2 regions of the Rhodobacter xanthinilyticus genome follow, and region 2 is predicted to be linked to the other one. Evidence: riboswitches for the same ligand, from Rfam matches in the RefSeq annotation. Region 2 holds a riboswitch; the other holds the start of a gene.
What was found. A riboswitch is a leader RNA that binds a small molecule or an ion and turns the genes downstream of it on or off. The one in region 2 is predicted to bind cobalamin.

Region 1 (4,314 bases), 680 kb from region 2:
GGTGATTTCGATGTAACGCCCGCGCAGCATGTCGTCGCGGTCGCGGTGGGTGACGAGCCAGACGCCGGGATAGGCGGTCTCCATCGCCTCCGAGCGGCCCTCGGCCTCGATCTGGGCGACGACCTCGCCGCGGCCGAGCCAATCGGTCAGGCGGGCAAGCTCGGGCGCGGTCATCGGCAGGCTGCTCAGGTCGATCACCCGGGCCTCGCCGCGCGCGGCCAAGGCCTCGAGCGCATGCGCCACCTCATGCAGCACCAGCACCATATTGCCCGTGCCGCGCGCGCGTTGGCGCAAGACCGCGTTGAGATCGGGGCGGCTCATGCGGCAGCCTCCGGCGCCTCGGCCCGCCAGCGCGCGACGATTTCGGCGGCGATCTCAACCGCTTGCGGGATCGCGGCGGCGACATCGGCGCTCGGCTCGAGGCCCCAGCCGATCTCGCCCGGCTCGATCCCCACCAGCGCGCGGTAGCGCGGCAGATCCTCGCTCAGCCGCGCCATATCCATCAGATCGCGCAGCCCCACCTCATGCACCGAGAGGCTGCCCGAGCGCACGAAATGGTCCATCTCGGCGCCCTCGAGCGCGCGCACCGTGCCCGGCATCGTGCCGAACCGCGCCGCATCGAAGACGATCAGCGCATCGGCCGCGCCGATCTCGGCGGCGAGCGGAAAGCCCAGCGTGCCGACATCGAGGCAGGTGACCCCGAGCGCCGCGCCATGGCTGCCCTCGAAGAGCGTGACCGCCAGCGGCCCCGCCGCCTCATCCGTCAGGAGCGTGTTGCCGACCCCAAGGGCGAGAATGCGCAGCGCGCTCTCATGGTGGTCTTTGGTCACGGGGTTCCCCCTTCTCGTCGCAACGATCTACACTTCGCAATTCTTGAATATTTCGCGCCGGGGCGCAGCCGCAGCTTTCCGCTGCGACCTTCTGGCACAGAGTCGCGGGGCCTGCCCCGGGAATGTCGGATAAGATATTGAAATAATTGTGAAAATATAACCTGTGTGAGAGATGGATGATTGCGCCCCGCGGGCGGGGGTGGAAAGCGAAATTCGAGATATTGCCGGGCGATGGAAAGTTCCTGACCAGCCCCCTCGCGCGGCCGTGAGCGGCCCGTGAGTCCGGCCCGCCGCGGCGGCCGATCTGGCCGCGCAGGTCGCTCGGGCCTTCTATTGTGGCGCTTTCCGGCCTTGACAGGCCCCGTGGCCCTTTGCGAGATGGCGCCATCCAAGTTCCGGCCCCGCCGGATGAAAAGGGAACGCGGAGCGGGCTTGCCCGTCAGCCGCGGCTGCCCCCGCAACTGTCAGCGGCGAGCGACGTCGATCATGCCACTGGGGAGCCCCCCGGGAAGGCCGGCCGAGCCCAGACCCGTGAGCCAGGAGACCTGCTTGGAGCTCACCCTTCCCCGGCGCGGGGCGCGCCACGGGAGCGGCTTGCCCCGCAGCGGTGACTTCGCCGCCCGGTTTCCGGGCAGAGACCGACCGCCGGGCCGCGCGCCCGTATCCGGGGACAAGACTATGATTTATCGGCATTTTACCCGCCGCCTCCTGCTCAGCGCAAGCTGCCTCGCCGCGCCCGTGGCGCCCGTTCTCGCGCAAGATGTGACCGCGCTCGACGATATCCTGATCTCCGGCGCGATGTTCCCGGTCGAGGCGAAATCCTACGGCCGCGCCTATAGCGTCGTCACCGCCGAGCAGATCGAGGCGCGCGGGGTCACCGATCTGGCGCAGGCGCTCTCGGGGCTGCCGGGGGTTGCGGTCGCCTCGAGCGGGCCGGGCTATACCCAGATCCGGCTGCGTGGGGGCGAGTCGAACCATGTGCTCGTGCTGATCGACGGGGTCGAGGCGAACAGCTCGGGCACGGGCGATTACCTGCTGACCGGCTTCGGGCTCGCCGATGTCGCGCGCATCGAGGTGCTGCGCGGCCCGCAATCGACCCTCTACGGCGCCAATGCGATGTCGGGCGTGATCTCGATCGTGACCCGCGGCGCCGAGGCCGAGGGCCAGAGCGGCGGCGCGCGCACCGAGATCGGCGGGCAGGGCAGCGCCGCGACCTCGGTCTGGGCCACCACCCGCGGCGCGCGCGGCGGGCTTGCGGTCTCGCTCGAGACCCGCGCGACCGATGGCGAGGATGCCTCGCGCAGCCCGGGCGGCGATACCGAATACAACGACACCACCACGCTCTCGCTCAAGGGCGATGTGGCGCTCACCGAGACGCTGAAGGCCGGCGCCAGCCTGCGCCGCGTCTGGCAGGATTTCGGCTATGACGAGACCTCCTGGGTCGGCGTCGCGAGCCCCGACGACTATGTGATCGACAGCGACAGCAGCTCGCGGCTGAACCAGACCTTCGGCGCGCTCTGGGTCGAGGGCGAGGTGCTCGGCGGGCGGATGGTGAACCGGCTGACGCTCTCGGCGATGGACCAGGATCGCACCAATTCGGTCGGCGGTTTCTACAGCGACGACGATGCCGCGACCCAGCGCGCGGCGAAAGTCACGGGCTCGGTGGCGCTCGATACCGCCGATCTCGACAGCGCCGCGCACAAGCTCAACTTCTCGCTCGAGGCCGAGCGCGAGACCTATCGCTCCTCCTGGGCGCCGGGGGGCACTTTCGCGCGCAACACCCGCGCGGCAGGGCTCGAATATCAGGGCAAGCTCGCCAATGGCCTTGATCTGCAGGCCGGTTTGCGCCGCGATTTCAACGATGTCTTCGAGGATGGCACGTCGTGGAACCTGTCGGCCGCCTATCTGGTGCCGGGGCAGGATCTGAAGCTGCGCGCCTCGCTCGGCCGGGCGATCGTCAACCCGACGATGTTCGAGCAATTCGGCTTCGCGCCGGGCTTTTACACCGGCAACCCGAACCTCAAGCCCGAGGAGAGCCTGAGCCGCGAGATCGGCGCCGATCTCGGCTTTGCGGGCGGGCGCGGCACGCTGGGGGTGACGCTCTTCCGCGATGATGTCGACAACCTGATCCAGGGCGCGGGCGCGACCTCGGTCAATGTCGCGGGCACGAGCCGCCGTCAGGGCGTCGAGCTCGCGCTCGGCTATGCGCTGACCCCGGGCGTCGATCTCGGCCTCGATTATACCTATACCGAGGCGAAGGCCGCCGACGGCACCCCGCTCACCCGCCGCCCGCGCCATGAGATCGGCGTTCATGCCACCGCCCAGACCTTCGGCGGGCGCGGCTCGGTCAGCGCCGATCTGCGCCATGTCGCGGGCAGCCACGATGCCGAATGGTGGACGGGCTCCTGGACGCCGGCGGTGACCGAGCTGCCCGCCTTCACCACCGTGAGCCTCGCCGCGCGCTATCAGCTCACCGATCAGCTCGAGCTGACCGGCCGCGTCGTGAACCTCTTTGACGCGGATTATTCCGAAAGCTGGGGCTATTACGGCCAGGAACGCACCGCCTATCTCGGGCTTGGCGTGAAATGGTGATCCGGGCGGGCGGCCTCGCGCTGGCGCTGGCCACCCTGCCGTGCGGCGCGGGGCTGGCCGCGCCGCCCACAACGCCGCCCGCGCGCGTCGTCTCGATCAACCTGTGCACCGATCAGCTCGCCATGCGCCTCGCCGCGCCGGGCCAGCTCGTCTCGGTCTCGATGCTCGCGCGTGATCCGCGCTCCTCCGCCATGGCCGAGGCGGCCAAGGCCTGGCCGGTCAACCAGGGCCTCGCCGAGGAGGTCTATCTGCTCCACCCCGATCTCGTGCTGGCCGGGCGCTACACCGCGCGCGCGAGCGTCGAGATGCTGACCCGGCTCGGGGTGACTGTGGTGATCTTCGACCCCGCCGACAGCCTCGAGGCGCTGCGCGACGGGATCGAGAAGATGGGCGCCGCACTTGGGCGCGAGGAGGCCGCCGCGGCCGAGCTCGCGGCCTTTGACGCGCGCCTTGCCGCGATCCGCGCCGCCGCGCCCGCGCCCGCGCGCCGCCCGACCGCGGCCACCTATGAGGCCAACGGCTATACCTCGGGCGCCGAGACGCTCGCCGGCGAGATCATCGAAACCGCGGGCTATCGCCCGATCGCGGGCGATCTCGGCTTTCCCTACGGCGGCATGCTGCCGCTCGAGGCGCTGGTGATGGCCGACCCCGATCTCGTGATCCGCGGCGCGCGCCAGCCGGGCGCCTCGCGCTCCGAGGAGGTGCTCGACCACCCCGCGCTGGCCGCGCTGAGCGGCGCCAGCGCGGTCGTCGAGGATCACGACTGGATCTGCGGGCTGCCCTCGGTGCTCGACGCGGTCGAGCGGCTGATGCGCGCCGCCCCGCCGGAGGAGGCACGATGAGCTATCCCCGTCTTCTGGCCCTGCTCGGGGCGCTGGTCGCGGCGCTCTTC
Region 2 (4,314 bases):
GCGGGCCCGGGGCGCGCCGCGCTCGGGTTGCAAAGCGATGGTGACCGCGCCACGGGAGAGCGCGGCGAAGTGGAAGGCGCCGTCGGCGAAGGCCGGGTCGGCCTCGGGGGCGCCATGGGCCGCGGTGAGGGCGGCGCGCAGGCTCTCGGGCAGGGTGGCGAGCGCGGCCTCGTAGTCCGCGAGCGGGAAGGCGACCCGCGCCTCGGCCAGCGTGGCGAGCGGCGCGCCGGGGGCGACCGCATAGCCCTCGGCCGCGAGCGTCTCGAGCAGCGCCTCGGCCGAGGCCAGCGCATCGAGGCCGACCGCATGGGCCATCTGCCAGGGCCGCCCCGGATAGGTCGAGAGCACCAGCGCGAGGCGGCGCGCGGGCGCGGGCGTGGCCGCGAGCCGCAGCCAGCCGCCCACCCGCGCCACGATCGCGGCGATGCGCTCGGGCTCGGCGCGGTGAGCAAAGCGGGCATATTCGAGATCGGGGTCGCGGCGGGCGGGTTGCTTGAACGAGGCGACGCCGGCGAAGATCCGGCCATCGACCTCGGGCAGCACGACATGCATGGCGAGATCGGCAGGCGAGAGGCCGCGCTCGGCCTCGGCCCAATCGCGTCGCCGCGCGGTCGAGAGCGCGACCTGGAAGACCGGGCAGGCGAAGGCGTCGAAGGGCGTATTGCCGCTCGGCCCCTGCGCCGAAAAGGCGGTCGCGTTGACCACCGCGCGGGGCGCGAGCCCCTGGGCGCCGAGCCAGCCGGCAAAGCCCGGCGCCTTCAGCGAGGGCGCAAAGACCCCCAGCGCCGAGACCCCCGCCGCGCGAAACGCCGCGATCAGCGCATCGACCGGGGCGGTATCGGCGGCGGTGAGATAGGAGCGGTAGAAGCTCACCAGCACTTCCGCCGGGCCCGCCGCACAAACGCCCGCGGCCGGGTCGTAAAAGCCGAACTCGGGGATCTCGGTCGCGCCTTCGGGCGCCTCGGCCGCGAGCCCCGCCGCGCGCGCAAGCTCGGCCAGCGCCGCCTGCGCCGCCACCGCGCCGCCCGCATCGCACAGATCCTTCAACCGCCGCAGCACGGCGACGGGCAGCGTCGAGACCTCATCGAGGCGCGGGTCCGCGCGCCCATCGGCCGGCAGAACCGCGAGCGCGATCCCCCGCCTGCGCGCCAGATCCTGCACCGAGGCGAGGCCATAGGGCCAGTAAGCCTCGCCGCCGATCAGCCGGATCAGCACCGCCTTCGCCCCCACGAGCGTTTGCTCGACATAGGTATCGACCGAGATCGGATGGCGCAGCGCGACGAGATTGGCCAGCCGCAGCCTCGGCAAGCCCCCCTGCGCCCGCTGCCAGCCCGCCGCGAAAGCCCCCAGATCGCTATCGGAAAACGACAGCACGACCAGATCCGCGGGCGTCTGCCCCAGATCGGTCGGCACGGCGCTTTCCTCGAGCCCGTGGCTTTCGCGGAAGACGACATGCATCAGCCGGCCGCGCCTTCCATCAACACCGCGCGGATCGCGGCCTCGTTCACATCGTCATGCTCGGCGATGACGACGAGCGCGGTGCGGCGCGGGTCGGCGCCCCAGGGGCGGTCGAATTGCTGGCGCACGCGCTCGCCCACCGCCTGCACGAGCAGCCGCATCGGCTTGCCCAACACCGCGACATGGCCCTTCACGCGCAAGATGTTCTGCTCGCGCGCGAGCCGCTCGATCGCGGCGACAAGACGCGCCGGGTCGGCGATTTCGGGCAGCTCGATCACCACCGTGTCGAAATCGTCATGCTCGTGATCGCCGTGGTCATCATGGTGCGAGGGGCGCGCGGCGAGGTCGTCCTCGGCCGCGGCGCCGAGCCCGAGGATCACCTGCGGGTCGATCACGCCCTCGGTCATCGCGAGGATCGGCAGTTTGCGCGGCGCCTCGGCCTCGATCGCGGCGCGGGCGGCGGCAAGCCCCGCCTCGCCCGCCAGATCGGCCTTCGACAGGAGCACGATATCGGCGCAGGCGATCTGATCCTCGAAGACCTCGGAGAGCGGCGTCTCGTGGTCGATGCTGTCATCGGCGGCGCGCTGGGCATCGACGGCCGCGACATCGGGGGCGAAGCGCCCCGCCGCCACCGCCTCGGCATCGGCGAGCGCAATCACGCCATCGACCGTGATCTTCGAGCGGATCGCGGGCCAGTCGAAGGCCTTCAGGAGCGGTTTCGGGAGCGCCAGCCCCGAGGTCTCGATCAGGATGTGATCGGGGCGCTTGGGCCGCGCCATCAGCGCCTCGATCGTCGGGATGAAATCATCGGCCACCGTGCAGCAGATACAGCCATTGGCGAGCTCGACGATGTTCTCGTCGGGGCAGTTCTCATCGGCGCATTGGCGCAGGATCTCGCCATCGACGCCCACCGTGCCGAACTCGTTGACGAGCACGGCGAGGGTCTTGCCCTGCGGGTTCGCCATCAGATGCCGGATCAGCGTGGTCTTGCCCGCGCCGAGAAAGCCGGTGATCACGGTCACGGGGATTTTGGTCAGATCGGTCATCGCTCACTCCTGCGGGGGGATACGGGCAAGGCTTTGCTTGCGGAAGATTTCGGGGCGCTCGCGCCAGGGCACGAGGCCATCGGCGCAGGCGGCATAGCGCGCGGCACCGGCGAGGATCTCGGCGGCGTCATGGGCCGAGAGGCGGCCGTAGACATAGCTCCATTTGCCCGGCGCCGAGAGCGCGACGGCGCAGCCCTGGCTGCAGGCCGAGAGGCATTCGACGGGGCGCAGCGTGACGCCCTCGGGCAGGGCGGCGGCGCTCAGCGCCTCATAGAGGCGCGCGCCCGGGCGGGTGCCGTCGGCGCCGATGGCGAGCGGGCAGCCCGCGCAATTGCCGGCCGCAGGGCCGCCGAGGTCGCAGCCCGCGCAAGCCGTTTCGGCGGCGCGGCAGGTGGTGCAGACATGAAGCACGGCAGACATGGCGCGGCCCCTCTTCTTGGCATGGGGGCATGGGCCAGAGGGGGGCAAAGCCCACCTGCCGGTCGCGGAACACCCCGTCCGCCCGTTACATCGATGCGCGGGCAGGTCTCCCGGCTTGCGGATCTCGGGCCCCCGGGTTGGGTCGGCCCTGCGGTCACCCCACCTTCCCAGCCTCAGCCAGTGGTCGGGGCGACCTCTCCGGTCACGGTCGCGGGGGCGGCTGCGCTTCGGGATCGGACCGTTCCTGGTCGCAAACCCTGTCGCATTCCCTCTTCACCTGTCATAGGACAGGACCAGCGCGCTTCCTCCCTGAGCGAGCCGCCCCCCTTTGTCAAGAACGAGGACCGCCGCAATGACGACAGAATCCGACGCCCAGGCCGAATCGCAGCGCCACGCCAGCAAGATGGCCAAGAAGAAGGCCGCCCGCGACAAGATCATGGCGACGAAAGAGGGCGAAAAGGGGCTGATCATCGTCCATACCGGGCCGGGCAAGGGCAAGTCCTCCTCGGGGTTCGGGATGATCCTGCGCTGCATCGCACATGGCATGCCCTGCGCGGTGGTGCAGTTCATCAAGGGCGCCTGGGAGACCGGCGAGCGGCGCCTGCTGACCGAAAATTTTGGCGATCTGTGCCAGTTTCACGCGATGGGCGAAGGCTTTACCTGGGAAACGCAGGACCGCGCGCGCGATATCGCCGCGGCCAAGGCCGGCTGGGAAAAGGCCAAGGAGCTGATCCACGACCCGCGGATCCGGATGGTCCTGCTCGATGAGATCAACATCGCGCTGCGTTATGATTACCTCGAGCTTGACGAGGTGCTGGCCTTCCTGCGCGCGGAAAAGCCGCCGCTCACCCATGTCGTGCTGACCGGGCGCAACGCGGCCGAGGGGCTGATCGAGGCGGCCGATCTGGTGACCGAGATGACGCTGGTGAAACACCCGTTCCGCTCCGGGATCAAGGGGCAGCCGGGCGTGGAATTCTGACGCCGCGAAGACGGAGAGCGCCGGGGGCGCCGCCCCCGGACCCCCGGGATATTTCTGGCAAGATGAAATGTAAGGGTTTGTTAAGGATGATCTGGCACCCTTTTTCTACGGTACAGGGAGGGATCCCGATGACCGTGCAAGGTGAAAGCGCCGCGTCTCCCCCGGTTCTCCGGCCCGAGGCGCGGCGCCCGTCCGCCCTCCCTTTCATCTTGCCAATAAATATCCCCGCCGGAGGCTCCCGAACTCTCAACTGGCGCGCGGCTGGAGGGCGGCGATGACGGCGATCATGATTCAGGGGGCGGGCTCGAATGTCGGCAAGTCGATGCTGGTGGCGGGGCTGTGCCGGGCGGCGGTGCGGCGGGGCCTGAGCGTGGCGCCATTCAAGCCGCAGAACATGTCGAACAACGCCGC

Region 1: linked by a shared signal. The riboswitch ahead of LPB142_RS05725 (TonB-dependent receptor plug domain-containing protein) and the one ahead of LPB142_RS02360 (DUF1636 family protein) in region 2 are both predicted to bind cobalamin.

The regions. Positions count from the first base shown of each region.
Region 1 is NZ_CP017781.1:1,155,677-1,159,990, forward strand. Features, by position in the region: gene LPB142_RS05715 (hydrogenase expression/formation C-terminal domain-containing protein) at 1-321, opposite strand, end outside; gene LPB142_RS05720 (hydrogenase maturation protease) at 318-830, opposite strand; cobalamin riboswitch at 1,204-1,397, shown strand; gene LPB142_RS05725 (TonB-dependent receptor plug domain-containing protein) at 1,509-3,422, shown strand; gene LPB142_RS05730 (ABC transporter substrate-binding protein) at 3,416-4,264, shown strand; gene LPB142_RS05735 (FecCD family ABC transporter permease) at 4,261-4,314, shown strand, end outside.
Region 2 is NZ_CP017781.1:475,389-479,702, reverse strand. Features, by position in the region: gene cobN (cobaltochelatase subunit CobN) at 1-1,458, opposite strand, end outside; gene cobW (cobalamin biosynthesis protein CobW) at 1,458-2,504, opposite strand; gene LPB142_RS02360 (DUF1636 family protein) at 2,508-2,924, opposite strand; cobalamin riboswitch at 3,008-3,237, opposite strand; gene cobO (cob(I)yrinic acid a,c-diamide adenosyltransferase) at 3,277-3,903, shown strand; gene LPB142_RS02350 (cobyric acid synthase) at 4,178-4,314, shown strand, end outside.